2 regions of the Limnohabitans sp. Rim8 genome follow, and region 2 is predicted to be linked to the other one. Evidence: riboswitches for the same ligand, from Rfam matches in the RefSeq annotation. Region 2 holds a riboswitch; the other holds the start of a gene.
What was found. A riboswitch is a leader RNA that binds a small molecule or an ion and turns the genes downstream of it on or off. The one in region 2 is predicted to bind S-adenosylhomocysteine.
Positions count from the first base shown of each region.

Region 1: linked by a shared signal. The riboswitch ahead of ahcY (adenosylhomocysteinase) and the one ahead of metH (methionine synthase) in region 2 are both predicted to bind S-adenosylhomocysteine.

Region 1 covers NZ_CALPTI020000026.1:20,005-33,024, forward strand. The annotation lists gene Q1M54_RS14415 (tripartite tricarboxylate transporter permease) at 1-921, opposite strand, end outside; gene Q1M54_RS14420 (tripartite tricarboxylate transporter TctB family protein) at 934-1,398, opposite strand; gene Q1M54_RS14425 (tripartite tricarboxylate transporter substrate-binding protein) at 1,395-2,369, opposite strand; gene Q1M54_RS14430 (response regulator transcription factor) at 2,486-3,202, shown strand; gene Q1M54_RS14435 (sensor histidine kinase) at 3,237-4,631, shown strand; gene Q1M54_RS14440 (flagellar motor protein MotB) at 4,606-5,352, opposite strand; gene Q1M54_RS14445 (MotA/TolQ/ExbB proton channel family protein) at 5,361-6,320, opposite strand; S-adenosyl-L-homocysteine riboswitch at 6,452-6,549, shown strand; gene ahcY (adenosylhomocysteinase) at 6,632-8,065, shown strand; gene Q1M54_RS14455 (TlyA family RNA methyltransferase) at 8,075-8,923, shown strand; gene metF (methylenetetrahydrofolate reductase [NAD(P)H]) at 8,940-9,779, shown strand; gene Q1M54_RS14465 (OmpW family outer membrane protein) at 9,965-10,561, shown strand; gene ybeY (rRNA maturation RNase YbeY) at 10,604-11,059, opposite strand; gene Q1M54_RS14475 (PhoH family protein) at 11,077-12,057, opposite strand; gene ruvA (Holliday junction branch migration protein RuvA) at 12,151-12,726, shown strand; gene Q1M54_RS14485 (hypothetical protein) at 12,775-13,020, shown strand, end outside.
Region 2 covers NZ_CALPTI020000001.1:24,126-42,297, forward strand. The annotation lists gene Q1M54_RS00135 (tripartite tricarboxylate transporter substrate binding protein) at 1-946, shown strand, start outside; gene Q1M54_RS00140 (amidohydrolase family protein) at 1,040-1,912, shown strand; gene Q1M54_RS00145 (class I adenylate-forming enzyme family protein) at 1,916-3,379, shown strand; gene Q1M54_RS00150 (acyl-CoA dehydrogenase family protein) at 3,418-4,563, shown strand; gene Q1M54_RS00155 (alpha/beta hydrolase) at 4,560-5,423, shown strand; gene Q1M54_RS00160 (SDR family oxidoreductase) at 5,468-6,178, opposite strand; gene Q1M54_RS00165 (sodium-dependent bicarbonate transport family permease) at 6,203-7,174, opposite strand; gene Q1M54_RS00170 (class I SAM-dependent methyltransferase) at 7,377-8,423, shown strand; gene Q1M54_RS00175 (DUF3047 domain-containing protein) at 8,498-9,262, opposite strand; gene Q1M54_RS00180 (bifunctional TVP38/TMEM64 family protein/FAD-dependent oxidoreductase) at 9,259-11,433, opposite strand; gene Q1M54_RS00185 (DUF6352 family protein) at 11,485-12,555, opposite strand; gene metH (methionine synthase) at 12,562-15,273, opposite strand; S-adenosyl-L-homocysteine riboswitch at 15,329-15,429, opposite strand; gene Q1M54_RS00195 (sigma 54-interacting transcriptional regulator) at 15,530-17,194, shown strand; gene Q1M54_RS00200 (OsmC family protein) at 17,443-18,003, shown strand; gene Q1M54_RS00205 (acyl-CoA dehydrogenase family protein) at 18,107-18,172, shown strand, end outside.

The sequences.
Region 1 (13,020 bases), on a different contig from region 2:
GGCCTCAGGCCCAGCCACCCCTTCAATTGCACCTTGGCCAAATTCTTCTGGGTGTTTGGAGAGTTTTTTCTCGGTGTAATAAGACAAGAGGGTGGGCAACTCGGCTCCACCTGCGGGCATGGCGCCGATCGGAAAGCCAAAGAATGCGCCCCGGAACCACGCCTTCCAGGAGCGGCCCCAGTCTTTTTTGCTCATCCAGAGGCTGCCCGAAAGCTTCATGACTTCGCCGCCCTTGGACTCGCGCCCTTGCCAGGCCAAGTACAGCGCTTCGCCCACAGCAAACAAGCCCACCGCAGCCACGGTGACTTCGATGCCGTCGAGCAGTTCGGGGCGACCAAAGGTAAAGCGCGGCTGGCCGGTTTGCAGGTCGACGCCGATCATGCCCAGCAGCAAGCCCAGGCTCAGGGCCACCAAGCCGCGCAACATGGAGTTGCCCAGTACGGCGGACACGGCCACCAGCGACAGCACCATGAGGCTGAAGTATTCGGCCGGGCCAAAGGCCAAAGCCGCATCGACCACCAGAGGCGCAAAAAAGGTGAGGGCCAGTGTGCCGATGGTGCCGGCCACAAAGCTGCCGATGGCGGCGGTGGCCAGGGCTTGACCAGCGCGGCCACGGCGGGCCATTTTGTTGCCCTCTAAGGCGGTGACCACCGCTGCCGATTCACCCGGGGTGTTGAGCAAGATGGATGTGGTGGAACCACCATAGGCTGCGCCGTAGTAGATGCCGGCGAACATGACGAACATGCTGGTGGCGGGCACATGGTAAGTCAGGGGCAGCAGCAAGGCGATGGTGAGCGCCGGGCCAATGCCGGGCAACACACCCACCAGTGTGCCGACAAAGCAGCCAATGAAACCCCACATCAGGGTGGTGGGTTGCAAAGCAATGGCAAAGCCACCCATCAGGGCGTCAAAAGCTTCCATGGGGTATCCGATTCAAATCAACCAAGGCAGTGCAGGCCCAAGGCCCACGCCCAGCAAACGGGCAAACACAAACCAGAACACGCTGGCAATCAAGCCGCACACGAGCAGTGACTTGCCATTGAAAGGGGCATCAAAAGCACGGGCAATGCACATGCCGCACAGGGTGGCCGGCAGTATAAAACCCATGGGTATGACCAACACGATGAAGGCCACCCCACCGCCCAACAAGCTGAGCAGGCGGGTGGTTGAGCCGGGCAGGGCTTCTTGCCCGGCTTCCTGGCTCAAGTCCACCTGTTGGCCGCGCCAAGCGCTCAAGCCGTAGAGCAGCGCCACCAGGGTCAGCCCCGCCACGATGGCGGCAGGGGCCAGCACCGGGCCCACGGTCATCTGCATCAGCGATTGCGGAATGACCGTGAGCTGCCATGCGGCGACGCCGCACACGGCCAACAGCAATAAGGCCAGGCGCAATGGCGTCATGCCAGACCCAGTTCTTTCATCAAGATTTCTTTGTCGGCAATGTCTTTGGCCAAATCGCGCTCAAAAGGGCGCTCAGTCATGAAGGCATTGGTCCATTTGCGGGTCTCGAGTTCTTGCTTCCAACCGGCCGATTGGGTCAGACGGGTCACAAAGTCGATCAAGTTGTTGCGCTGTGCATCGTTGATACCGGGGGCTGCAAACACGCCGCGCCAGTTGGATTCGCTCACGTTGATGCCCAGTTCGTTCAAGGTCGGCACGTTCACGCCAGGTATGCGGCTCTTGCCCGATACGGCCAGAGGGATCATCTTGCCGGCCTTGATTTGTTCTTCAAACTCGGAATAGCCAGAAATACCCGCCACCACCTGGTTGCCCAGAATGGCCGCGTTGGCGGGGCCGCCGCCTGCAAAGGCCACATAAGCGGCTTCGCGCGGGTTTTTGCCCAGCGCTTTGATCAGCATGCCCAGGATCAGGTGGTCGGTGCCGCCTGCGCTGCCACCGGCCACCGAGACGGCTTTGGGGTTGGCTTTGATGGCGGCTTCCAGCTCTTTCCAAGTTTTGATCTTGCCCGCTGCAGGCACCACGATCACGCCGGCTTCTTCGGTCAGGCGTGCAATGGGCGTGACGTCTTTGATGGTCACGGGGCTCTTGTTGGCGATGCCTGCACCAATCATCACCGAGCCACCCACCATCAGGATGTTGCCCTGGCCTTTGCGCTGGTTGACAAAGCGGGGCAGGCCCACCATGCCGCCAGCGCCGCCGACGTTTTCAAAGGCCATATTGCCCACCAAGCCAGCAGCCTTGGCAGCGCGCTCGATGGCGCGGGCTGTGCCGTCCCAACCGCCACCGGGGGCCGCAGGCACAAACATGTTGAGCGTTTCAAACATGGGTTTGCCTTGTGCCCAAGCAGGCAGGGCCAAAGAGGCACCCGTGGCAGCGCTGAGGGCCAGAAAATCGCGTTTGGAAATGTGCATGGAGGTCTCCTGTGTGAAAATAAAAAACCACTGTCAAGGCCCATGCCTTGTGCAGATGTCTCGATTCTGGCGCTCAGCGCCGCACCAAGCTGTCAATCACCTGTCAAAGCTGTTCAGTGAATACCCTCAAGCCCCGCGTACTGTTGGTGGAAGACACGCCTGAAATTGCCTTGTGGCTCGGTACAGCTTTGCGCCAAGGGGGCATGGAGGTGGCCTTTGCCACCGATGGTTGGCAGGCCGATCGTTGTCTGCAAGCGGGGCACGGCATGGATGCGGTGTTGCTCGATTTGCAGTTGCCAGGACAAGACGGTTTGGCTGTTTTGCAAGCGCTGCGTGCACGGGGAGACACCGTGCCGGTGTTGATTTTGACGGCCCGCGCCAGTGTGCCGGACCGGGTGTTGGGCCTGAACATGGGCGCCGATGATTACCTGCCCAAGCCCTTTGACCTGAGTGAATTGGAGGCGCGTTTGCAGGTGTTGTTGCGCAGGCAAGGCAAGTCCAAAGCGGCCAGTCTGCGTTGGGGACCTCTGGAAATGGAGCCCGACAGCGCTGCAGTTTGGGTGCACGGCCAGCCTTTGGCGCTGACCAAGCGCGAAGCTGCGGCGCTCAGGGTGTTGCTCGAATCGCCCCAGCGCGCCGTGAGCAAAGAACATTTGCATGCCGAAGTGTTTGCCGATGACAGCGCTGGCCTGGAAGCGGTGGAGGTCTTGATCTACCGTTTGCGCAAAAAGCTCGAATCGGCCGAGCCTTTGGGCAACGGGTCACCGGGGGTGGCAATCACCACTTTTCGGGGCTTGGGGTACATGCTGACCCCATTGGCCACGCAGGTTTGATGTGAGCGCTGCTTTGCCTGAAAGGTCAGCTTCCATGGCGTCTTTGCGTGGGCGTTTGTTGGCTTGGATTTTGGGTCCCCTGACGGCGCTGATTGCCCTGAACGCTTGGGTGGGTTATGACCACGCGGTGCAGGCGGCCAACGAAGCCTATGACCGATCTTTGTATTTGGCCGCCCGGACTTTGGCCGAAGAATTGGTGTGGGTGGATGGGCAAGCCCAGCTCGAGTTGATGAAGGCGGCCGGGTATTTGTTTGAGAACCACACGGGCTCGCGATTGTTTTACAAGCTCAGCACCGTGCAAGGGCAGTGGTTGGCAGGGGCCCGTGATTTGCCCCATTTGCCCGAACGCCAAGAGGCTTCGGTTCAATTTTTTGCCTTGGTGCGTTTCGGGGATGTTCAATACTCGGGGCAGTCGGTCCGTTTGGTGCAGCTAACCCATGTCATGCCCGATGCAAGCCTGTCGGACCCGCTCATACACATCACGGTGGCAGAGACCCGAGAGTCTCGCCAGCAGATGATTCAACGCATTCTGGGTGACACCTTGCGAAGCCAGGGCTTGTTGTTGCTGGCGGCGGCCTTGTTGGTGAATTGGGCGGTGGGTCGGGGAATTCGGCCATTGGAGGCTTTCAGGCAGCAATGGGCCAAAAAACGCGACGACGATTTCTCGCCCGTTCACACCCCCGATATGCCGCGTGAGCTGAGGCCTTTGATGGACACGCTCAACGCCTATGTGGACCGATTGGGGCGTTTGATCGAGATCCGCAAGCGCTTTCTGGACAATGCGGCGCACCAACTTCGCACGCCCTTGACGGTGCTCAAAACCCAGCTGAGTTTGGCCCAGCGCAATGCCGAACCCGAGCAAGCGGGCGCATTGTTGCAGGCGGCCCATCAAACCACCGAAGGGGCGGTGCGCTTGACCGAACAAATGTTGGCCTTGGCCCGTGTTGAGCATGCGCGCGAAATACACCCTGCTCAACCGCTGGATCTGGTGCAGCTGGTAAGGCAGATCACCGAGTCCTACGCACTGCGCGCCCATCAGCGGGCTTGCGATCTGGGTTTTGATGCGCTGGTGCCAAGCTGCAAGGTGTCAGGTGTGGCTGTGCTTTTGCAAGAAGCGGTGGCCAACTTGATCGACAACGCTTTGCACCATGGCCCTGCGGGGGCGCGCATCACGACGCGTGTGGGCCCCGGTTGGGTCGAGGTAGAAGACGATGGCCCAGGCATTGCGCCAGAGCATCAGGCGCATGTTTGGGAGCGGTTTTACAGGGCGGCGCCTTCAGGTGTGGTGGGCAGTGGTTTGGGATTGGCCATTGTGAGAGAAATCGCGCTCCAACACGGTGCGCAGTGGCGCTTGCAAAGCCCTGTCAAAGAAGGCCGGGGGGTCGCCATTCGCCTGAGTTTTGTCAGCGAGTGGCCAGCGGACACTTGACGTCGTCGTCCCAAGGAATGGGCTTGGCAGGCATGGCCGCGCAAGCCCCAGAGGCGCTGCAGCTGGGGTCGAGCTCTTTGAACTCCAGCCTGAGTTCGACTCGGCGACTTTTTTCGGGTTGGTTCAGGATGGCCGAATTGAATGACGAGCCACCCACAAAAAACATGTCGCGCACGGCCTGGCGGTCAGATTGACGGGGTGCTTTGGCTGCAGTGTCATCGAGCAAGACACACAGCACCCGTTGGGACCGCGCCAAACTGAGGTTGAGGTTGTAAAGGTAAGAGCCTTCTGGGCTGGCGTAGCCCTCTAAAACGAAGCGTTTGAGCCACATTTGACAGGCAGGTGTCCGCGCGACGTCCAGCATTTTGGGCACGAAGTCACGCAAAAAATCAGCCCGTTGTGCATCCAGTTGGTGGCTGTCCTTGGGGAACTCGGCCAAGGTGCCCAATTCCAGTGTTTGCCCACGCAGTTGAACGCCTGCCAATGACTTTTCTTGGGTCATTTGGGCGATGTCTTGAAGGCAGGTCGAAATGCCCTTGTCGCGCTGGACCCGCTGGTCGTCTTGTTGTCGCAAGCCTTCGGTCACGCTGAGCAAGGCCACCGCCATGGCCACCAAAAACAAGACCATCAGCGCGGTCATCAGGTCGGCAAACGAGATCCAGAAGGGTTTTTCAGCCTCGTTTTTGCGCCTTTTGAGCGGTGTTTTTGGGGTATTCAGCATGTGCAGGTTCAGCGCGAGCGGGCAGCAGGAGCCCCACTGCGCAATTGCTGCAAAATTTTGTGCGACAGACTGGCTTGCATCTCTGTCGCCAGTGTGAGCCTTTCAAGCTGCTGTGCTCCGACATGGGGTGTGAACAGGCTGTCCAGGTTTTGCTGCAGTTGCTCCACTTGCTGGTAGCGACCCGTCAGCAGAGATTTTTCAAGCCAGGTGAACACCATGGCCAAGGTGATGGCCAAGGCGGAGACCAAAAATGCATGGCCTACGGTTTGTACCAATTGGCTCAACTCGCTTTGCACTTGAGCGGGGTTGGACACATCAAAGCCAATCAAGCCCGCAATCAGTCCGGTGAACGTGCCGATGATGCCGACCCCAGTCAAAATGCCCGGAATATGGGCGAAAAAATGGGTTTGGAGCGGCGAATCCACCAAGGACTGGTCGGTGAAAAAGTTTTCAGCGTGGCTGCTGGCTTGCCACTGCCCGGCACGGGCCTGTGAGGTCGATTCGAGGTGTTGCAGGGTGTCCACCGCTTGTTGGTATTCGGCCCAGAGTGCGGCCATTTCTTCATCAGCTGAGGCCAAGTGCTCCATGTCGGCAAGGTCCAATCGCCCGCCGTCAGAGCGCATGTTCATGTTCGCAAAAAAAGCGCGGGACAAATGGCTGACGCGTTGCCTGGCTGCACCCAGGGGCCCAGTGTCGGCGCTTTCCCATTGTGGTTGCAGGCTGGTGGCGTATTGCTGCCAAGCGTGACGCAACGCGGGCGTGGTCATGGCGCTTTGTTCAATGGCGTCCAAATCGATGGGTGCCCCCGGACTTTGCCCAAGCCATTGGCTCAAGTGGGTGTTGGCTTGGGCCAATTGGACTTTCAGGCGCAAAGCGGGCAAAACAAAGTGCGTGGTGCAGTGCAGTGCGATCCACACGATCACGGCGGTGACGGTCCACAGGTGCCAATAAGCTGCAAGGTGGTTCATGGGTTCTGTGATGTCGTGGGTGAGTCTTTGGGGCCAATTCAGTCTAGCAAAAGCCAAGGCCAAAGACCTGCGGCTCACCGGGGCTGCTGCCAAATGGGCTTTGTAGACCCAAGGTCTGGGCTAGAATATGCGCTTCCGAGGAGCGTTGCAGCGCCCCCTGGCTTGTCACCCAAGCCGGCAGCGGGGCGTGAGGCTCGGAACACTTCAACAGCAACGACGCTCATCCACTTGACGTGTGGTGAGCCTGTTTTTCCCAATTCAGTGCCCGTGCCCACGCCTGTGGTTCATTCACATTGCTTGGAGCTTTTCTCATGAATGCACGTATTCCTACCGCCGTCCACACCGATTGCGTGATCGCCGACATCGGCCTGGCCGATTGGGGCCGCAAAGAAATCAAAATCGCCGAGACCGAAATGCCCGGACTCATGGCCATCCGCGAAGAGTTCAACAAGGCCCAGCCTTTGAAGGGCGCGCGCATCACCGGTTCGTTGCACATGACCATCCAGACGGCCGTGCTGATTGAAACCTTGCAAGCCTTGGGTGCCGACGTGCGCTGGGCCTCTTGCAACATCTTCTCCACCCAAGACCATGCCGCCGCTGCGATTGCTGCCAAAGGCACGCCCGTGTTCGCCATCAAGGGCGAAACCCTGGCCGACTACTGGGACTACACCCACCGCATCTTTGACTTTGGCGCCGCTGGCACCGAAGGCGAAGGCCCCAACATGATCTTGGACGACGGCGGCGACGCCACCTTGCTCATGCACCTGGGCAAGCGCGCCGAAACAGACGCCTCTTTGATCGCCAACCCGACCAGCGAAGAAGAAGTCTGCTTGTTCGATGCCATCAAAGCCAAGCTGGCCGTGGACCCCACTTGGTACAGCCGCAAGGGTGCGCAGATCATCGGCGTGACCGAAGAGACCACCACCGGCGTGTTGCGCCTGAACGAAATGGCCGCCAAGGGCAGCTTGATGTTCCGCGCCATCAACGTGAACGATTCGGTGACCAAGAGCAAGTTTGACAACCTGTATGGCTGCCGCGAATCTTTGGTGGATTCCATCAAGCGCGCCACCGACGTGATGATTGCAGGCAAAGTGGCCGTGGTCGCTGGTTACGGTGATGTGGGCAAGGGCTCGGCCCAAGCCCTGCGCGCCCTGAGTGCCCAAGTCTGGGTGACCGAGATTGACCCGATCAACGCCCTGCAAGCGGCGATGGAAGGCTTCAAAGTGGTGACCATGGAATACGCTGCCGACAAGTGCGACATCTTTGTGTCCGCCACCGGCAACAAGAACGTGATCCGCTACGAGCACATGGCCGCCATGAAAGACGAGGCCATTGTGTGCAACATCGGTCACTTCGACAACGAAATCGACGTGGCTTCGCTGGAAAAGCTGCAGTGGGACGAGATCAAGCCCCAGGTCGATCACGTCATCTTCCCCGATGGCAAGAAGATCACCCTGCTGGCCAAAGGCCGCCTGGTGAACTTGGGCTGCGCCACTGGCCACCCCAGCTTCGTGATGTCGTCCTCGTTTGCCAACCAGACCATCGCCCAGATCGAGCTGTTCACCAAGCAAGACCAGTACGAAAACGGCAAGGTCTATGTGTTGCCCAAGCACCTGGACGAAAAAGTGGCGCGTTTGCACCTGAAGAAAGTGGGCGCCATGCTGACCGAACTGAGCGAAGAGCAAGCCGCCTACATCGGCGTGTCGAAAAACGGCCCTTACAAAGCCGACACGTACCGTTATTGAACACCACGCATGCGCATTGACCAACTTCTTGTCGAGCGCGGCCTGGCCGCTTCTCGCTCCCAGGCTCAGCGACTGATCGCCGGGGGCGTGCAGTGGCAGCAGCCCGACGGAATTTGGCGTGCGGTGGTGAAAAACCGCGATGAGGTGCCCGAGAGCGCTGCACTGCAGCTGCTCGACGATGCCGAGTCGCGTTATGTTTCGCGCGGTGGCCTCAAGCTCGAAGGGGCTTTGAAGGCCACGGCCGTGCAGGTGCAAGGCTTGCGCTGCCTGGATGTCGGGCAAAGCACCGGTGGTTTCACCGACTGTTTGTTGCAACACGGTGCAGCCGAAGTGGTCGGCATTGATGTGGGCCATGCCCAAGTGCATCCGCGCATCAGCCAAGACGAGCGGGTGGTGTGCATTGAGGGCGTGAACGCCCGCGATGTGGTGCCGGGTGACGAACGGGTGCCTGACGCACTCGAAGGTTTTGACCTGGTGGTGGGTGATGTGTCGTTCATCTCGCTCACGCTGGTTTTGCCGGGTGTGGTGCATTTGCTCAAGCCCACGGGCCAGTTGCTGATGCTGGTCAAACCCCAGTTTGAGTTGCAACCGGGCCAAGTGGGCAAGGGCGGCATCGTCAAAGACGAGAGCCATTACCCTTTCATTGAAAACCGTGTGCGCACCGCCTTGACCGATTTGGGCTTGCAGGTGAGTGCGTGGATGGACAGTCCCATCGAGGGCGGTGACGGCAACCGTGAATTTTTTGTGCAGGCCTGCTGGCCTGACCCTGCTGCGGTGCAGCCTGCGCGTGAAAAAACGCGTGTGGCGCATGAGGCCGATCTGGCCGCCAAGGCGTATGCCAAGGCCAACGATTATTGAATTTGAAGGTGAAGCGATGTCTGGTTTGAAGCTGCCGATCAGCCTGGAATTTTTCCCACCCAAAACCCCTGAAGGCACCGAAAAATTGCGCGGTGTGCGTGAGAAGCTGTATGCCCTCAAGCCCGAGTTTTGCTCGGTGACCTATGGTGCAGGTGGCTCTACTCAAGAGGGCACTTTTGCCACGGTGGGTGCGATCCAGGCCGAGGGTTTGAGCGCCGCTTGTCACTTCTCGTGCATTGGCGCGACCAAGGTTTCGGTGCGCGCCGAGCTGGCCACACTCAAGGCCATGGGCGTCAAACGTTTGGTGGCTTTGCGGGGCGACTTGCCCAGCGGTTATGGCGCAGGGGGTGAGTTCCACTATGCCAGCGATCTGGTGGCTTTCATCCGCGCAGAGACCGGCGACGATTTCCACATCGAGGTGGCCGCTTACCCCGAGATCCATCCTCAAGCCAAGTCGCCCGAAGCCGATTTACAGGCCTTTGCCACCAAGGTGAAAGCCGGTGCTGATTCGGCCATCACGCAATACTTCTACAACAGCGATGCGTATTTCCGTTTTGTGGACGACGCCTACAAACTGGGCGTGGATGTGCCCGTGGTGCCCGGTATCATGCCCATCACGAGTTCTTCGCAGTTGCTGCGCTTTTCAGACGCATGCGGGGCCGAGATCCCACGCTGGATCAGGTTGCGCCTGCAAGCCTATGGCGACGACGTGGCTTCGATCAAGGCCTTCGGCTTGGATGTCGTGTCTGACTTGTGCGAGCAACTGATCAATGGCGGCGTGCCCGCCATCCACTTCTACACCATGAACCAGAGTGCCCCTACGCTGGACATTGTGGAACGCCTGAACGGCCGTTGATCCCTGTCTCAGTGGCTTGACGCACAAATCACCAAAAAGCAACGCAGACCTTTGATGCACATCAAAGGGTTCTGCTGCGGCAATCCCTGCCTGAGTGCATTTGATGTGCCTCAAGTTGGCACTTCTTTGCCGATATTCCAATGGAATCGAGAGGTTTGTCTCTCGCTTACACAAGGAAATTCGACATGAATAAACAAACTGGGTGGGTAGCACTGTTGCTGGCGGGATCGGTCTCCGGCGTGATGGCTCAAAGCCTGAGCGAGAGTCCTTGGCAAATTCGTTTGCGCTCCGTGCATTTGGACAGTGTCAACAAGGACACGACTTCTTTGGGTCTGTCCATCGACAACAAGTCATTTGCAACCATCGATTTCTCGTATTTTTTCAACAAGAACATGGCCGCAGAACTGAGCTTGACCATGGACCAGAAGCAGCGGGTCTATGCCAACGGCACCGACATCGGTTCCTTCAAGCATTTGCCACCGACTTTGCTGCTGCAGTACCACTTCACAGACTTTGATGGTTTCAAGCCTTATGTGGGCGGCGGTATCGCCTACACCCACTTCAGCAGTGTGTCATTGCCCCCGGGTCTTTCTTTGGACAGCCACAATTGGGGGACGGCCTTCCAAGTGGGTGTGGATTTTCCGATCGATAAAAATTGGTCCATCAACCTGGATGTGAAAAAGGCCTACATCCGAACCGATGTGTATGCCGATGGCAGCAGCTTGGGCCGCTTGCGGGTGGACCCTTTGCTCTATGGCGTGGGCATTGGCTACCGTTATTGAGGATTTGATCCACCGGGCCATCCAGCCCGTGGGCATCCTCGCTCAAAGGTAGGGGTTCGACAACCCCAACCCGGCGAGGATGGCCACCTCGTAGGCTTCCATCTCTTGCGCGTCAGCGGTGCTGGTTTCGTGGTCCCAGCCCTGCGCGTGCAGTGTGCCGTGCACCAGCAAATGCGTGTAATGCGCTGCCAGCGTTTTGCCTTGTTCTTTGGCCTCACGCGCCACCACCGGTGCACAGAGCACCAAGTCTGCCATCACCACCGGTTCTTGCTCGTAATCAAAGGTCAGCACATTGGTGGCGTAGTCCTTTTTGCGGTAACTCTGGTTGAGTGCGCGGCCTTCTTCTTCGCCCACGATGCGCACCGTGATTTCGGCGTCATCGGCCAGCGCATGGCGAATGGCGCGGGTGACCGCGTGGCGGGGCAAGGCTGCGCGGTGGCGGGCTTGGTGTGGAAAGTCGCCAAATTGCAGAGACAGTTGGAGTTGCTGGAGGGCCATTTTTTGGGGTTGTGGTGTCAGTCGTCAGTTGGCAGGGATTTGCGGCGTGTGGTAATGCCCGCGCGCAAGGCTGCGCTGCCTTGTGCGTCATAAGCATCCACAATCCGGGCCACCAAGGGGTGGCGCACCACATCGGCGCTGCTGAAACGTGTGAAGGCAATGCCTTTGACGCGCTTCAGAACCCGTTCGGCGTCGATCAATCCAGACAGCTGTCCCTTGGGTAAATCGATCTGGCTGACATCGCCTGTGATGACGGCCTTGGCCCCAAAGCCGATGCGCGTCAAAAACATCTTCATCTGCTCGGTGCTGGTGTTCTGCGCTTCGTCCAGGATGACAAACGCGTTGTTCAGCGTGCGCCCGCGCATGAAGGCCAGTGGAGCGACTTCGATGGCGTTGCGTTCGAAGGCTTTTTGCACCTTGTCGTGACCCATCAGGTCGTACAAGGCGTCGTAGAGAGGACGCAAATACGGATCCACTTTTTGAGACAAGTCGCCCGGCAAAAAGCCCAGGCGCTCACCGGCTTCCACCGCCGGGCGCGTCAGCACAATGCGCTGCACGCTGGCGCGCTCCAGCGCGTCCACCGCGCAGGCCACGGCCAAATAGGTTTTGCCTGTGCCCGCAGGCCCGATGCCAAAGCTGATGTCATGGCTGGCGATGCTCTCCAGATAGGCCGCTTGCACCGGGGTGCGGGCCTTCAGGTCGGCGCGGCGTGTTTGCAGCGCAGGCAAGTTGGGTTCCTCGCCCCCGTTGTCGCCCAGCAGCATGAGTTGCACCATGTCTGGCGCAATCGGTCGGTCTGCGCGTTCGTAGATGGCCTGCAAAATCTCCATGGCCTGCATGGCCAACGCTTTGGGGCCGTCCACCTTGAACTGTTCGTGTCGGTGCGCGATGCTCACTTGAAGACCCGCTTCGATGGTGCGCAGGTGCGCATCCATGGGGCCGCACAGATGAGACAAACGGGTGTTGTTGTGCGGCGTGAAGGTGTGTCTGACAATCAAGTTGATAATCCTAGCTGTGCGCGGTGTATGGCCCAAATGGCCAAGGCAAAAGCGCATTCTCTCCCATCACAGGCATTTAAGGCGTCACCCTCCATGATTGGCAAACTCACCGGCATTTTGAGCGACAAAAACCCACCGGAGGTGGTGGTGGACTGCCACGGTGTGGGCTATGAGGTGAACGTGCCCATGAGCACCTTTTACAACCTGCCCGCCACGGGAGAAAAAGTCACGCTGGTCACACACTTTGTGGTGCGTGAAGACGCGCAAATCTTGTATGGCTTTGCCACCTTGAGCGAGCGTGAAGCCTTTCGTCAGCTGATCAAGATTTCCGGTGTTGGCCCCCGCACGGCCCTGAGCGTGTTGTCGGGCATGAGCGTGAGCGATTTGGCACAAGCCATCACCACCCAAGAAGTGGGGCGTTTGGTCAAAGTACCCGGCATCGGCAAAAAAACCGCCGAGCGCTTGCTGCTCGAACTCAAAGGCAAGCTGGGCGGCGACCTGGGCGGCCTGTTTGCCGTCAACACCAGCGACGCGCAAAACGACATCCAACAAGCTTTGCTGGCGCTGGGCTACAGCGACAAAGAAGCCGCTGCGACCCTCAAGAGCTTGCCCTCGGATGTGGGTGTGAGCGAGGGCATTAAGCTGGCGCTCAAGGCCTTGAACAAATAAGCATTCGGGTAGCCTTGCATTTGGATATCCGCTGGATATACTAATGTCATGAAAACCACTGCACTGACTATTTCTACCTGGGGCAACAGCCACGGCATCCGGCTCAGCCGTGAGCTGATGCAGTCGCTCGGCATCACGCCCGGCACGCCTTTGCAGGCCACGGTGGTGGCCAAAGGTTGTCTGGAGTTGCGTGCTGTCGCTCAGAGGCCTAGCCTGCAAGACAAGCTGGCCGCTTTTGACCCCCAAGTGCATGGCGGTGAGGTCATGTCCGATGCGCCGCAAGGGGTGGAGTTC
Region 2 (18,172 bases):
ACTCGGCCTGGGACTTGTCACACTTGCTGCGGGTCTGGCCATGGCTGCCGATCCCTATCCAACCAAAAGCATCACCATCGTGAACCCTTGGGCTGCCGGCGGGCCTTCGGATGCCATCATTCGTCCCATTGCTCAGCAATTGTCCGCGCGACTGGGGCAAGCAGTCGTCGTGGACAACAGGGCAGGTGCCACCGGAACCATTGGTGCTGCTGCCGTGGCCAAGGCCACGCCTGATGGACACACGCTGTTTTTCGCACATGTGAACCCTATTGCCATCAGTCCTTCTTTACCGCAGAAATTGCCCTACGACCCCATCAAGGACTTTGCACCCATCACCTTGATTTCCTCTGGACCTGCGGTGCTGGTGGTGAGAAGCGATTTCCCGGCCAAAAATCTGGCCGAATTCATCGCTTATGCCCGCGCCAACCCTGGCAAAGTCAGCTATGGCTCGGTCGGCATCGGCAGCAACACCCACTTGGCGGGCTCCCTGCTCGGGCACATGTCCAAAACAGACATGCTGCATGTTCCCTACAAAGGCTCAGCCAACATTCAAACCGACATTCTGGGCGGATCATTGACCACCGGCTTCGTGACCCTGAGTGGCGCTCAGGGATTGATTCAGGATGGCCGTATGCGAGCGCTGGCTGTGAGCACCGCCAAACGCTCGAGCGTCTTGCCCGATGTGCCCGCTGTGGCCGAAATGCTGCCGGGTTTTGAAATCAGTGGCTGGTATGGTTTGATGGCCCCGGCCAATACCCCGCCACAGGTGATTCGACGGCTCAACGCCGAGGTGACCGCCATTTTGCGCACCCCCGAAATGTCTACGCGCTTGCGTGATGGTGGCATGGAGTCCACACCCACAACGCCAGAGGCCTTTGGCGAATACATCAAAGCCGAATTGGTCAGGTGGGTCAATGCGATCAAAGTGGCCAACATCAAGGAATGATTTTCAGGGTGTACCGAACTGATGGTTCAAACACCCCCGACTTTTGATTGATGGCCGCACGGATCGACCGTGTGGCCAAACCAACTGACTTCCATGAAAACTTACGACATTCCGGCCATCGATGCAGTGGTCAACCTGTGGACGCCGGAGATGCTGGCCATACGGCCCAATCGTGATGCGTTTTATGGTGGCAAGATGAAGGTCACTGCGCATGACCTCAAAGGTGTGAGCCATGAGGAAATGCTGCGGCGCATGGACGCTGCTGGCATTGAGAGGTCTTTTCTCATCGCCGCCAAAGTCGGGCCCATCATGCACAAGGCCAGTTACCACACGCCCTACGCCATGGTGGCCGAAGCCGTGAACCGCTATCCAGACCGGTTTTCTGGCCTCGCTGGCCTGGACGCAACAGAGGGCATGGACGGCGTGCGTCAACTTGAAAAAGCGGTCAAGGAGTACGGCTTCATCGGGGCCCATTTTTACCCCCACTGGTTTGAGTTGGCACCCGACCATGCCAAGTGGTACCCCTTCTACGCCAAATGCGTGGAATTGAATGTGCCGGTGCAATTGCAGGTGGGGCAGTCCATGCTCTATGACCCTCAGCACAGATTGCGCAGTGTGGGTCGCCCGATCGCACTGGATGCCGTGGCCTGTGATTTTCCTGAGCTCAAGATCATTGGCATTCATGTGGGCATTCCATGGACCGATGAGATGATCGCCATGGCTTGGAAACACCCCAATGTTTTTATCGGTACCGATGCCCACAGCCCCAAGTATTGGCCAGAAAGTTTTGTGAAATACATCAACTCCTATGGTCAGGACAAAGTGATCTTTGGCACCGATTTTCCAGTTCTGGAGTTTCAACGCACACGCGATGAAATCGACAACCTGAACCTTCGCCAGGAACCCAAACGCAAATTGCTGCGTGACAATGTTCTGCGCATTTACGGCTTAAATCCCGAGACCTGAGCCATGCACATCGCCAATATCGCAGACATGCTGGCTCTGCATGGCCGCCAGCGACCATGGCAAACCGCCATCGTTCATGGCACAGACTCGATCAACTACCAAAATCTGGACCTTCAAGTCAGCCGCCGCGCGGCCATGCTGCAGGTTCTCGGAGTTGAACCTGGTGACATCGTCGGCATCGCCTTAGAAGACTCCATAGAACACCTGTTGATGCTGTATGCCGTGGCACGGGCCGGTGCCGTCATCTTGCCACTGGACTGCCGCTGGAAGGCTTTTGAAAAGCAACGCGTCGCCCAGCACTTCAAGCCCATGCTGGTGATGGTCGAACCCGGTCAGGGTTTGGACGAAGTGCCTTGCATTGAAGTCAATAACGCTTGGTCGATTTCCGTTGAAGCCGCACAGATTCCCGATTCGTTTCCGGACGGAAATCGCGGACTTCTGATGTCCTTGTCGTCCGGCACCACTGGTCGCCCCAAAGGCCCCATGCTGACGCACCAGCAGCTGATTTATCGTTTTTACATGCACTGGGCTGAACTCGGTTTGGGCAGCCGTGAGCGCTACATCAACGCCACACCACTTTACTTTGGTGGTGGGCGGGCCTTTTCGATGTCTTCCCTGTATGCCGGATCGACCGTGGTGTTGTGCCCACCACCCTACACACCTGCGGAACTGGTCGCCGAAGTGGCACGCACAGAATCCAGCGTACTGTTTCTGGTCCCCACTTTGTTGCGCCGGTTGCTGGAGGAGGATCCCGCCACACTGGCCCCGATGCGAGCGCTCAAGACACTGATCTCATCAGGCTCTGCCTTGACGCCAGACGATCGACACCAAATTCGCACGCGAATTTGTCCCAATTTTCTTGAGTATTACAGCTCGACCGAAGGCGGTGGCGTGTCTACACTGTCACCCGAAGATCAACTGCGTTATGCCGATTCGGTCGGTCGACCCGCCCTGAGCGTCGAAGTGGAAATCGTGGATGATCAAGACCAACTGCTGCCCAGAAACAGCATTGGCCGCATACGTTATCGTGGCCCTGCCGTGGCCCATGGTTTTTATGCTGACCCCGAAGCCAGCCAGGAGTCTTTCAAACATGGCTGGTTCTACCCGGGTGATCTGGGCGCCATGAACGACGAGGGTTACCTGTTTCTGAAAGGGCGCTCCAAAGACATGATCATCCGAGGGGGCGTGAACATTTATCCTCAGGAAATTGAAGCGACACTGATGGCACATCCGGCCGTTGCAGAAGCAGCAGTGGTCGGATGGCCTTCCAAAGAGTTCAACGAAGAAATTGCAGCTTTCGTCATCCTGAAAATAGAAGTAGATGCAGCCGATTTGATCCATTGGTGCAACGACCGGCTGGCACGCTACAAAGTGCCCAGGCAGATTTACACCCTGAAAGAATTTCCGCGCACCTCACTGGGCAAGGTCATCAAAGCCGACCTGAGCCATCGTCTCGATCCTTTATAAGACAAGCTCATCGTTTACTTAACCGCTTTGATACTGGCATGATCGATTTTGAAATTCCCGAAGAAGACAACATGCTGCTGGCTTCCATCGATCGCATGATGGCACGGGAGTTTCCACCGGAAGCCTACCGCGCAGCCGATCATGCGCACCAAACACCCTGGCACTTGTTGCCCCGCATGGGTGAGTTGGGCTTGCTGGGCCTGCCGTTTCCAAACCGGTACGGCGGCATGGAACAAGACTGGCGCAGCGTGGCCTTGGTGAATGAGCGTCTGGCCTATCATGCGGGCATTGCCTCCACGCTCTTTGCCACCACCGTGAGCTTTGGTGGCATGTCACTGATGACATTTGCGAGTGAGCCGCAACGGCAAACCCTTTTGCCGCGCTTGGTTCAAGGCCAAGCCAGGTTTGCATTGGCACTGACGGAATCAGGGGCAGGAAGTGATGCTGCAGCCTTGAGCACACATGCACAGCGCATCCAAGAAGGGTGGCGCATCAATGGCCGCAAAGTCTGGATCAGCAATGCCGAAGCTGCCGACCACTTGGTGGTGGCTTGCAGAACCACCATTGGCAGCACGGGCACCGACGGCATCTCTCTTTTTCTGGTGCCACGCCACACTGCCGGCATCCACATGAGCCTGCTTGAAAAGGTAGGCCACAACTGTATGCCTTCTTGGGACATCGGTTTTGATGATGTGGTGGTGCCAGAAGATGCGCTTTTCGGACAAGAGGGCATGGGGTTCAAGCACGTGTTGTCAACCCTTCAATACAGTCGCGCAGGACAAGCCGCCAATTCAATCGGTCAGGCTCAACGTGCCGTTGAACTGGCGCGGGATTTCGCCCAAGAGCGCACCCAATTCGGCAGACCGATTGGCAACTTCCAGGTCATTCAGCACAAACTGGCCGACATGCAAGTGCGGGTGAACCAGGCCCGCTTATGCCTGTACCAACTCGCTTGGTTGATTGCCCGCAAACGACCCTGCAGATTGGAGGCCGCGCAAGCGAAACTGGTCGCCAGTGAGGCATTCCAGTTTGTCACACGCGAGGGTTTACAAATCATGGCAAGCCATGGTTATGCCATGGAGAGCGACATGCAACGGATGTGGCGGGATGCCGGTCTGTTCACTTTCGGTGAAGGCTCCAGTGAAATCCAGCGCAATCTCATTGCACGGGAGATGGGACTTTGAAGCACTCGGCCATTCAGATTGTTCGGGGATTTGTGGACATCGCCGAAGGTCAGGTGCACTACCGCCAGACCGGAAGCAGCCAACCGGGTCAACCGCCGCTTGTCATGTTTCACGCTTCGCCAGGCTCAGCCAAGTCACTGGAACCCCTGATGCAGGTCTTGGCCTCCCGTCGCCGCGTGATCGCTCTGGACACCTTGGGCAACGGTGATTCTTGCGCACCCCATCCAGAACACCCTGATTTGGCGTACTTCGCTCAAGCCCATCTGCGCGCGATCACAGCCTTGGGCATTGCCCAATTTGACGCTTGGGGTGCACACACAGGTGCAAACATCGCCTGCGAATTGGCCATTGAAAACCCCGAACGTATTCGCAGCCTGATCATCGATGGCATTGGTTTGTACAGTCCACAAGAGCAAGCTGAGTTGCTGCAACACTATTTACCGCCCGTTCACATTGACCAGCAAGGCAGCCAGTTTCACTTGCTCTGGCATTTTGTGCGGGACGCTTATTTGTTCTGGCCGTGGTACCAGAAAGACAGCCAGCACCGCCGTCCAACGGGCTTACCCAATGCTTCTGACCTTCACGACAAAGCCGTTGAGGTATTCAAGGCTGCCCGTACATTTCAGCAGTCGTACAAAGCTGCTCTGAGCTACCCCAAAGAGCAAAGACTGCCCTTGCTCAAAGTGCCGACATTGCTGACCTGCGCTCAACACGACATGCTGCATGTGTATTTTGAAAAAGTATGCGCATTGGTCAAACCTACCAAGGCAGAAACCACAGCGGGCATGGGAACACCTGAGGCACTGCACGAAACAGCGGCCGTATTTGAGCGTTTTTTAGAAGATTTGGCAGAGCCCTGACGAAGGCATTGCCATCGAATGCCTGCCAGAGCATCGGAAACACATCAAACGATGTGCAAGCCGCCATCCACCACCAAGGTGCTGCCGGTGATGAACGATCCCTCCGAAGAAGCCATCCACAAAATGGGCCAGGCAATTTCTTCGGGCGGGGCCCAACGGCCCAGCAAGGATGTGTCTTTTCGCTCGGCATTGAGTTGCTCCACGCTTTTGCCGATTTTTTGCGCACGCCCCACATGAAAATCCGTCAGAGTTGAACCGGGGCCCACGGCGTTGACGCGAACGCCGTGCACCGCTTCTTCACACGCCAAGGATCGGGTCAAAGCCAGCTGCGCGGCCTTGGTGGCGTCATACAAGGCCATGCCTTTGCAGCCTTTGACGGCATAAGAAGACGACACGTTGACGATGCTGCCGCGGCGGCCGCTGCGTAGGTGCGGCTGTGCAGCATGGCAGTAATTCGTGATGCCCACCAGGTTGACGCCCACGATCGCATGCCATTCGGGCGCGGTCGCTTGGCCTGCCGCCGAATAGTTGCGCATGGCGGCGTTGTTGGCCAGGATGTCCAGGCCACCGAGTTCATTGACACAATGCGCCAGGGTTTGCAGCGCCAGCGCGGGATCGCTCACATCGGCCTGGGCGCACAACACACGGGCCCCGGGCGCAGCTTGAACAATTTTCTGGTGCTTGCGTTCCAAACCCTGGGCATCGGCATCCATCAAAAAAACCGAAGCGCCTTCTTGGGCAAAAGTGCGCGCCATTGACGTTACCAAGACCTTAAATCGTCAACCCAATGCCCATTTGGCGGCGTGGATGTAGGTGGGAATTCCCAGCAAAATGTTCATTGGAAAGGTGATGCCTAAGGACAAGCCAAAGTACAGGGAAGGGTTGGCCTCAGGGATGGCATAACGCAATACCGCAGGCACTACGATGTATGAGGCACTGGCCGACAGGACCATCAACATAGCGGCATCGGCAACAGGCATCTTCAACACCACCGCCAAGCTCAATGCGATGCTGGCATGGACCCATGGCCCCACTGCTGCATAGAGCAGTAAAAAACCAGAAGTTTTGCGCGCCTCGGCAAAATTGCGCGCCACCATCAGGCCCATGTCCAGCAAAAAGAAGGCCAGCAAACCTTTGAACAGGTCGCCTGCAAAGGGCTGCATCATGGTTTTACCGGCTTCGCCGCTGACATAGCCAATGATCATCGAGCCAATCAAGAGCAGATGCGCGCCATCTGTGAACGATTCATGCAATATTTTTCGCAAAGAAAATCCACCGGCTGAACCTTGCCCCTGTTGGGCCAAACGTTGGCGGTTGGCATTGGCCAGCAGCACAGCCATGATGATTGCCGGTGATTCCATGATGACCATGGCCACCGTCATGTGCCCACCAAAATTCAAACCACCGGCCTCCAATAATTGGATCGCCGTTACAAACGTCACCGCGCTGACTGACCCATAAGCCGCAGCCACAGCCGCCGCATCAAATCGCGCAATGCGATTTTTCAGCAGGGCATACCCCAGTGTTGGAACCAAAAAAGCCATGGCCAAAGCCGCTCCCAAGCTGATGGCAACAGACGTGTCCATCCCCGACTTGGCCAAAGCAAAACCACCCTTCAGCCCCAAGGCCATCAGCAGGTACAACGACAAAAATTTAGCAATCGACCGAGGAATTTCCAAATTGGATTTAAAGATTCCTGCGGCAACACCGAAAACGAAAAAAAGAATCGCTGGGTCTAACAATGTGTTCATTTGACACCTCCTTGCAGGAGATCCTATGAACAGAACATTGAATTGTAAAATTGATTTTCAAGTGTTTATATATAGATCTAAGTCTATGTTTTTTGAAGTTGGTCTTGCACTTTTCGACGCTGTCCAGCCCAAAAAAATGCGGTGAGTCGAGCTGATGAATACCCTTAAAAATAGGGGGATTGGCGGAAATTACAATGAAGAAATGAATACATCTGCCCCTGCAAACACCCCCACAGGCACGCCCTTAAACGCCCATACCGCCTGCCCTTGCTGCGGTGAACGTTCAGCACAAGTCATTGCCAACAAGGATGGCAAAACAGGCGATGCCTTGCTCACCGTGTCTTGCAACGGTTGCGGCTTGGGCCGCATAGACCCTCTGCCCAGCGATCAGGAGTTGGCCGACTGGTACGCTAACCAATACCGACAAGCCTACAAATCAGCTGTTCAACCAGCCTTGCGCCATGTTTTGCGTGCAGGTCGAAATGCGCAGTGGCGTTGGCAGTGGTTGTGTCAGAACACGGATGCACGCTGGTCCGACACCGACCTCACATCCCAACGCAGCTTGGACATCGGTTCGAGCAGTGGAGAGTTTGTGTACCTGTTGCAAACACTCGGATTTCAGGCCAAGGGCATTGAGCCGCACGCAGGCTATGCCACCTACGCCCAAAACATGCTGGGCATCCACGTCAACAACAGCACCTTGCAGCAAGGCTTGTCCCATGAACCAGTGGGTGCTTTGGATTTGATTTCGATGTTCCATGTTTTGGAGCATCTGGCTGAACCCGTTTCAGCCTTGCGCACCATGGGCGAAAAACTCAAAGCCACCGGTTTGTTGTACATCGAGGTGCCCAACGCCACGCGCTTGTGCTCACCGGATTACATGTTTTTCAGGGCACACACCTTGTATTTCACGGGCCCCACCTTGCGCAAATTGTTGGAGACCGCAGGCTTCAAGTTGCTGGCTCAAAGCCCTGACGATTCGGACAACCTGAGTGTGGTGGCGCAGTTTGTCGGCGTTGAACGTGCGGAGTCGGGCGCTGAAGCAGGCACCAAGGCAGACACCGATGCCTCCCACTGCCTGGTGACGGCCCATCGCGCGCGCCGCTGGGTGCCCTATTTGGTGCAGCAATTGCAAGATGGCCAACCACTGCGCAAATGGCGAGTCCGTCAAGAAGAGAAACGCAGTGCGGCCCAATACGCGAACGGCTTAGCGCTGTTGGATGATTTGTACGGCAAAAAGGCCGCCTGACACTGGACGCATCCTTTCGGATGCAGGCCCATCAACCCGGCAAAGCCCTCGACCCGTTCAAACGCACCAAACCTTCAGCGTGTCCAGTCCATCGCCTTGACCCAGCCCACACTCTGACTGCCCGTGTTGTCGCTGTCTGCGCCAATCAGCACCGCACGCACTTTGGGCACAGCTGAACCTGCAGGCAACTCTTCGGCAAACAGCCTGGCAAAGTCGGCTGCCACGTCGCGGGTTTCGGCTTGCCATTGGGCCAAGGGCGCATCCTTGCCTTGCAGCGTGATGAAACGCACGCGTTGGGTGTAGGGGTTGGCGCCTTGCAGGCCCGCAGGGTGAACGCCATCCCACACGTAGCACAGCGTGGCGGCTGGCAGGTCTTCGCCACTCACGCTGCGGGCAATGCGCAGCAAAGTGCGCTCCACGAACGGCACACGGTCCAACGGGTGGTCGAACATCACACACACTTTGAGCGCCGCGTCGTCACCCGCTTTGGTCAGGATGTCGGCCACAACTTTGCCGCCTTTGTCTGTGGTGAGCGGCTGGTCCAGACGCCAACGCCATTGCAGCCGACCCGCGTAGACTCTGGGCAGATCATGCACCCAGGTGCCATACGAAGCGCGGGTGCTGACCTTGAGCGCTCGCTCGCCTTGCACCTCGGCCAACTCAAATCGCGTGGCCGGAATGTCGGCCTTGGACTTGGGAAAGCCCACGAAACGCCAAGTCCTGGCGGCTGCGCCATCGGCGGGCACCAAAGGCGACAAACTTTGTGCGAAGGCAGGTGTGGTGGCACAGGCCATGCCCAGCGCCAGCAGCGCAAGAGCCGGATTCAAAAAAGGGTTCATCCGCGCCGCCAATCGTGGAACTTCTTCACCCAAGCCAATAACTTCTGTGGCGCGTGCGCACGCTTCCATTCACCCGCCGCGTACTTGTTGGCCTCGGCCATGGTCGGGTAGGTGTGGATGGTGCCCAGGATCTTGTTTAACCCCAGGCCATGCTTCATGGCCAGCACGTATTCGGCCAGCAAATCGCTTGCGTGTGAGCCCACGATGGTCACGCCCAAAATGCGGTCCTTGCCGGGCACAGTGAGCACCTTCACAAAGCCATGAGCCTCACTGTCTGCAATCGCTCGATCCAAGTTGTCGATGCCGTACTTCGTCACCTCATACGCGATGCCTTGGGCTTGCGCCTCTTGCTCGTTCAGACCGACACGCGCCACCTCGGGGTCGACGAAGGTGGTCCAGGGAATCACCCGGTAATCCACCTTGAAGGATTTGAAATCGCCAAACAGCGCATTGACCGCCGCATACCAAGCCTGATGCGCGGCCACATGGGTGAGCTGGTAAGGCCCAGCCACATCACCTGCGGCATATATATTGGGGTAAAGCGTTTGCAGGTACTCGTTGGTGTCCACCGTGCGGTGCGTGGGCACACCCATGTCCTCGAGGCCATAGCCTTGCAGGCGTGCCACACGGCCCACGGCGCAGACCAAGGCATCAAAGACGATGTCGACTTCTTGTCCTTGCCCTTCTCCTTGTCTGCTGACCACCAAAATTTTGTCCTCACCCCGACGCTCGCAGCGCAGCGCCTTGTGTCCGGTAAGCACCTGCACGCCATCGGCCTGCAACGCGTCACGCACCAACGCAGACACCTCTTCGTCCTCGCGCACCATGATGCGCTCGCCCATCTCGACCTGTGTGACCTGTGCGCCCAGCCGGACGAAACTTTGCGACAGCTCACAACCAATCGGCCCGCCACCCAGCACCACGATGCGCTTCGGAATGTCATCCAACTTGGCAAACTCGTCCCACAGGGTGTCGCTGGTGACGTAGCCCACGTCATCGAGGCCCGGCAAGGACGGCACCATGGGGCGTGCGCCCGCCGCGATCACGATGCTCCGCGCCGTCAGGCGCTGCACCTGGCCGTCGTTCAAAGTCACTTCCACTGTCCACGGGTTGACCAACTTGCCAAAGCCCTGCAGCACTTCCACGCCCAGGCCGTTGTAGCGCGCCACACTGTCGTGGGGCTCGATGGCGCGGATCACGTCGTGCACACGCTGCATCACCGCTTTGAAACTGAAAAGCGGCGTGGTGTCGCTCAGGCCGTACTTCGCGCCGTGGCGCATCTGGTGCGCTATTTTTGCGCTCTTGATCAAGGCCTTGCTCGGCACGCAGCCGTAGTTCAGGCAGTCACCGCCCATCTTGTGCGCTTCGATCAACGTCACCTTGGCTTTGACAGCGGCGGCAATGTAGGCCGACACCAAACCCGCCGCACCCCCACCGATCACGATCAGGTTGCGGTCAAAGGTCTTGGGGCGCACGCTGGCCCAGCGAGCGTAGACTTTGCGCTTTTGCACCGCTGCCACGATGCGGCGCGCGATCAACGGAAAGATGCCCAGCAACACAAAGCTGCCCAAAAGCGCCGGGCTCAAAATGCCCTGCACCGACTCAAGTTGCGCCAGTTGCGTGCCCGCATTCACATACACCGCCGTACCCGCCAGCATGCCCAGCTGGCTCACCCAGAAAAAGGTCCAGGTCTTCATGCGCGTCAGGCCCATGAGCAGGTTGATGAGGAAGAAAGGCACCACCGGGATCAAGCGCAAGCTGAACAGGTAAAACGCCCCCTCTTTGTTCACGCCAGCGTTGATGTCGGCCAAGCGCTGACCGAAGCGGGCTTCGACCCACTCGCGCAGCACAAAACGCGAAACCAGAAAAGCCAAAGTAGCACCGATGGTGGAAGCAAACGAGACCAGCAACAAGCCTTGCCACAGGCCAAAGACAGCGCCGCCCGCTAGGGTGATGATGACCGCCCCCGGTATCGACAAAGCTGTGGCCAGCACATACAACACGACGTAAGAAGCCGCGACCGTGAAAGGCTGCTGCGCATGCAGCTGCACGAATCCGGCCTGGCTGGCCTTGAGTTGCTCAAAGCCAAGGTAATGCCCCAAATCCAGGTGGACAAATGCACCGATGGCCAGGATCAGCAGCAGCCACACAAAGCTTTGGCGAAAACGCATGGATTGACCCCAAATACCTTCGGTTGAAAAATGCCGAAAACCCTGCTGTATTCAAACCTCGTGTGCCAACGGTAAATTCAGCAGCAGGTTTTGCGGCTTGAGTTTGAGCAAACCCTGCTCGTTCATGGCCACACCCAGATAAACCGTTTTGCCACGCACATCAGCGCGCATGTCATCCGGGTTGTCAAAACGCAGCTTGAACAAGCTGATGAGTTGCTGCTGACGCTTGGCGTCCAGCTCAACGCCTTGGTAGAGGTCGTTGAGCAAAGCGGTGGCTGTGGCGTCCAAGCCCACGTGCCAACGCCAAGCAGGGTCGTCCACCTTTTGCACTGGCTCGATGCTGACGGCGACCCCCAAAAAGTGCTGTACCCAGCGGGTCAACACCACCGACAGGGCCTTGAGCCCAGAGCGGGCATTGACCATGCTCAAAATCAAACCGTGCGGCAATTCGTTTTGGAGCTCGTGCGTCATGTCGAGCAAAAACGCGTACCGGCTCAAGCCTTCACGCTGCGCAAAATAACGCTCAGCGTTGTCTGGGTGCAGCACCTTCACGTCCACGGCCTTGAGCGTGGCACCACCCTCCATCAACAAACGCCCCATCTCGCCCAAACCGCCGGTGGCTTTGAGGCTGTCCAGTGTGTCGCTGTCCCCCGACAAAACGCGGCCCCCTTCGATGGTGATGCGCTGGCGGCGAAACAGCAACTCGGCCGCCCGCCAAACCCAAGCATCTTGCACATCACCCAGCACATTGCACACGATCGCTTGCACCACCACGTCGATGAAAAGCGGTGGCATTTGGATGTTGCCGGACTTTTGCCACGCTGTGTACGCCGCCTCCAGAGAACCGGCACTTTCCACTTCGTCTCGAAAACGCAAAAACAACTCGTAGTTTTCACGCGCATCATCGTCCTTGAAGGCCTTGAGTTGTGCAGGCGTCACCTGCAGCAAAGGTGCGTCCAACAGCGCTTGGTGCAAGCGCTTTTCGGCTTTGCACGACTCTGGAACCAGCGCCAGCTCTGGACGCTCTAACCACAAACGCCAGTAGTCGGGCGTGGCAGTCATCCAGCCGCGCTCATTGCGCGTCAGATGCTGATGACCACAGGATGTCCAGAAATTTTGCATGGGGCCTTACAGGTTGGGGGCCAACAAGCGCTGCAGGTCTTTGACCTGCACGCCACTGCGCTCGGCCAAATTGTGCACCTGGTCGTCACCCACTTTGCCCACGCTGAAATACTGCGCATCTGGGTGTGCGATGTAAAAACCAGACACGCTGGCTGCGGGCGTCATGGCCAGGCTTTCGGTCAGGCCCATGCCAATGTCTTCGCATTGCAGCAACTCGAACATGGCCTTTTTGGCACTGTGATCAGGGCAGGCAGGGTAACCAGGTGCAGGGCGAATGCCTTGGTATTTTTCGGCAATCAACTCTTCGTTGCTCAGCGACTCCGCTGCCGCATAACCCCACAGGTCGGTGCGTACCTTTTTGTGCAGACATTCGGCCAGCGCTTCGGCCAGTCGGTCAGCCAGTGACTTGAGCATGATCGCGCTGTAATCGTCGTGCGCGGCTTCAAAAGCCGCAGCGCGTTTGTCGGCACCGATGCCCGCTGTAACGGCAAAAATACCCACATGATCTGGTGCGCTGCCTTGTGGCGCGACAAAGTCGGCCAGGCAACGGCTGGGGCGCATGACCCCATCGATCATGTGCTTCTCGGTCTGCTGACGCAGGCCGCGCCAAGTCATGGCCACTTGGCTGCGCGATGCATCGGTGTACAGCGCGATGTCATCGTCGTTCACGCTGTTGGCGGGGTAAAGGCCCAACACCGCATTGGCCGTGACCCAACGACCATCGATGATTTTTTGCAACATGGCTTGTCCGTCTGCGTAGACCTTGCGCGCCTGCTCGCCCACCACGTCGTCGTCGAGGATCGCGGGGAAAGGCCCGGCCAGGTCCCAAGTCTGGAAGAAAGGGCCCCAGTCGATGTACTTCGCGATCTCGGCCAGGTCGTAGTTCTTGAACAGGCGGCGGCCAATGAATTTGGGTGCAGCGGGCAGGCCTTGCGACCAGTCGATCGGTGTCTTATTCGAGCGGGCCTGCGCCAGCGTCCACATAGGGGTTTGCTTTTTGTTGGCGTGCTGTTCGCGCACCTTGTCGTAATCGGTGTTCAGGTCGGCAATGAACTTGGCCGCTTGCTCGGACAACAAACCCTGGGCCACGCCCACGCTGCGCGAAGCGTCGGGCACATAAACCACGGGGCCGCTGTAATGGGGCGCGATCTTGACGGCCGTGTGCACGCGGCTGCAGGTGGCGCCGCCAATGAGCAGCGGCATTTGGCGCTCGCGGAAATACGGGTCTTTTTCCATCTCGCTGGCGACGTACTGCATCTCTTCCAGGCTGGGCGTGATCAAGCCGGACAGACCAATGATGTCGGCGTTTTCTTGCTTGGCTTTGGCCAAAATTTCGTGGCAGGGCACCATCACGCCCATGTTGACCACTTCAAAGTTGTTGCACTGCAAAACCACCGTGACGATGTTCTTGCCGATGTCGTGCACATCGCCCTTGACGGTGGCGATCACGATCTTGCCCTTGGCCTTCACGTCTTCGCCAGCAGCTTCTTGTGCCAACTTTTCGGCCTCGATGTAGGGCAACAAATGCGCCACGGCCTGCTTCATCACGCGGGCGCTTTTCACCACTTGCGGCAAGAACATCTTGCCTTGGCCGAACAGGTCTCCGACCACATTCATGCCGTCCATCAACGGGCCTTCGATCACATGCAGCGGACGACCGCCTTGGGCCAACAGGTCTTGGTAAGCGGCTTCGGTGTCTTCGTTGATGAAGTCAGTGATGCCGTGCACCAGCGCGTGGCTCAAACGCTGCGCCACGCTCACGGGCACCTCTGCGGTGCCGCGCCACGCGAGTTTGGTGCTCTCGTCTTTGGCTGCGCCTTTGGCGCTGTCGGCCACTTCGATCAAACGCTCGCCCGCATCTGGACGACGGTTCAAAACCACGTCCTCCACACGCTCGCGCAGCACCGGTTCAATGTCGTCATAAACACCGACCATGCCCGCGTTCACGATGCCCATGTCCATGCCCGCCTGAATCGCGTGGTACAGGAACACGGTGTGGATGGCCTCGCGCACCGGGTCATTACCCCGAAAGCTGAAAGACACGTTGGACACGCCACCGCTGACCTTGGCACCAGGCAGGTTCTGTTTGATCCAGCGTGTGGCCTCAATAAAGTCCACGGCGTAGTTGTCGTGCTCTTCGATACCGGTGGCGATCGCAAAAATATTGGGGTCAAAAATGATGTCTTCTGGGGGAAATCCCACCTCGTCCACCAGCACGCGGTAAGCGCGTTCGCAAATCTCCACTTTGCGTTGGTAGGTGTCTGCCTGGCCTTTCTCGTCAAAGGCCATGACCACAGCCGCAGCGCCATAACGCTTGACCAGCTTGGCCTGGCGCTTGAACTCGTCCAAGCCTTCTTTCATGCTGATGGAGTTGACGATGCCCTTGCCCTGGATGCAGCGCAAACCGGCCTCGATCACGGTCCATTTGCTCGAATCCACCATCACCGGCACGCGGGCGATGTCGGGCTCACCCGCCATCAGGTTCAAAAACCGCACCATGGCCGCTTGGCTGTCCAGCATGGCTTCGTCCATGTTGACGTCGATGATTTGCGCACCGTTTTCAACCTGCTGACGCGCCACGGCCAAGGCCTGTTCGTACTCACCGTTCAAAATCATGCGGGCAAAGGCTTTGGAGCCGGTGACGTTGGTGCGCTCGCCCACGTTGACGAAAAGAGACTTTGTGCCGATGGAGACAGGCTCCAGACCGGACAGCTTCATGGGGGCGACAGAGACGGTTTCAGACGCGACAACGGACACGGGCTCACCTTGGATCATCAGGTGAGCGTCGTTGTGCAAGATCATTCAGACATTGAACGGCCCCAAGCCTGACCTGCTGCGCCTTGACGGCGGCGGGCTGCAACGCTCCTTGGGGGTTGGTTAGATTTTAACCGGGTGAGGTCTCACCCCCAACCATCAGGTCATCAAATGGCTAGGCCGCCCTCAGCATGGTCCAAAGTTTGCTTACCCCAAAAGCATGCGCACCACCCCCATTCCAGACCCCACACCTTCCGAGGCCCATTGGCGCGAGCAAGAACTCTTGCTCATGCGCGAGGTCATGAAATGGGTAGGTCGCAGCCTGGCCTCAGACGAGGTGTTGCGCGAGATGCTGCATTTGATGAGCGAGTTGCTGGGTCTGAACCGGGGGCGCATTGTGCTGCGCGACACACCGGCTGTGGGCGCCGCCCTGGGGCCGGCCACCGCTTCGATCCGCCATGCCTATGGCTTGACCGGTATGGAGATGCGCCGGGGGGTGTATGCCGAGGGCGAAGGCATCACGGGGCGGGCGCTGCAAAGCGGTTTGCCCGCGATTGTTCAGGACATTGCCCACGAGCCCTTGTTTTTGTTCCGCTCAGTGGCCGCAGAGCAGTTTCCTGCCGAGACGGTGGCCTACCTGGCCTTGCCCATCACCCTGGGCAATACCACGGTGGGTGTGCTGGGCTGCCACCGCATTCGCAGCCGCCAGCGCCATTTGAACGACGACCTGGCTGTGTTGAAGGTGCTGGCCACCTTGGCCGGGCAAGTGCTGCACATGGAGCAACTGGTCAACGAGCAAACTCGCCACCTGCGGGCCCGCAATGCGGCCTTGTCGCAAGCGCTGAGCACGCACGCCGCACGCTATGGGCTGATCGGCAGCTCACCCGCTTTGTTGCAGGCCTTGTCCGAGCTGGAACGGGTGTCGCAGTCACAAGCCACCGTTCTCTTGCTGGGCGAATCCGGCACGGGCAAAGAGTTGTTTGCCAGAGCGGTGCACCTGGCCAGCCCGCGCTCGACCCAGCCCTTCATCAAGGTGAACTGCTCGGCGATTCCGGACACGCTGTTCGAGTCGGAGCTGTTTGGCCACGAACGTGGCGCTTTCACCGGGGCGCACCAAGCGCGGCCCGGCTGGTTCGAGCAGGCGCATGGCGGCACCATCTTTCTGGATGAAATCGGCGAGCTGCCTTTGTCCCTGCAGTCGAAACTGCTGCGCACCTTGCAAGAGGGCGCGGTGGTTCGGCTGGGCAGCCAGCGCGAGGTCAAGGTGAATGTGCGCCTGGTGGCCGCCACCAACCGCGACTTGGCCGCCCAGGTGCAGGCCGGCCTCTTTCGGCAAGACCTGTATTACCGCCTGAACGTGATCCCGATCCGGCTGCCGTCACTGGCCGAGCGCCTTGGCGACATCCGCGAACTGGCTCTGCACTTTGTCAACCGGGCCAACCAGACGCACCAGAAAAACGTGTACCTCAGCCCTGAGGCACTGGACACCCTGACGCAGCAGCCCTGGCCCGGCAACATCCGCGAGCTGGGTAATTGCATCGAACGCGTGGTGTTGCTGGCCGATCAAACTTTGCTCACCCCCGGGCAGTTGAAGCCCTTTTTGCCTCAAGCTTCGGCCACGCCAGCCCTCACGTCCGCTGCGCCAAAGTCCGCAGTTGCCATGGCAGACGTTCCAGGGCCCACCACGGGTCAGCCTCCGGCACTCGAGCGACCTGGCTCAGCGGCGTTGGGCGTGCGGCCTTACGAAAGCGCGCACTCGCACACGGTGCAGGTGTTGCAGCAAGCCCTGGACCAGCATCAGGGCAACCAATCCCGCGCCGCCCAAAGCCTGGGGCTGACTTTGCGCCAGTTTGCCTACCGGCTGCGCAAAGCCGGTTTGCGCTGATCGGACATTGTGTTGACACATTGTCAACACAATGTTCAAGCCCTCGACCCATGGCAGCCCGGTCATGCCACCACTACACAAAGCTACAAGCCTCTTGAAAGCCAAAATCCCTTGTAAATGAAGCACTTGCGTGCTTCAAATCTGCACCAGTCCGCTGACACACGGCCCTGGCACGGCCTTTGCAAAGTCATGGTCACAGGCATCGCTGCATGCCCTGTTTTACAACCCTCAATGCCCAAGGACTTGCCATGACCGACGCTGCCACCCTCGACAACCCCACCACCATCAAAGCCTATTTGCGGCCCATCGACGCCCAGGGCCTGGCCACATTTGCCGCTGGCGGCAAAGCCAACCCGGCGCGGCGCGGCACCAACAAGGTCCACACCGTCATGGAAGGGCAGTACCGCTCCTTGTCTTCAGTGGGCGACCAACACACCGTGGTGGTCGACGAGCCGCTGCACCTGTTTGGCGAAGACACCGCACCAGCACCCGGCGAGATCGTGCTGTCGGGTCTGGGCGGCTGCATCGCCGTGGGCGTGACTGCCGTGGCCACCTGGAAACGCGTCAAGCTCAGCAAGCTCGAAGTCTTTCTGGAGGGCGACATTGGCAACCCCGCCGCGTGGGGTGCAGGCGGTGCTTTGGAGATGACGCCCCCTCAAATGGGCTTTCAGGCCATCCGCGTGAAGGTGTTGGTGGAAGGTGATGCCCCGCGCGAAGTGCTGGACGAGATCGTGCAACACGCCAACTTCTACTCGCCCGTGGCCAACAGCATGCGCAACCCGATCCCCTTTGAGATCTCGATGGTCTGAGGCGTCCACAACGGCAGGTCTGGCTCTGACGCACCCGCCCATTGATCCTTGTCTTTGACCCTGCGGCCTGTGCAGCAGGGCTCACCTTCTTTCTGGAGCTTTCATGAACCCCGCCGACCTGCCCCCCGAACTTGCTGCCCGACCCAAGCCGCTCATTGAGGCCGTGCGC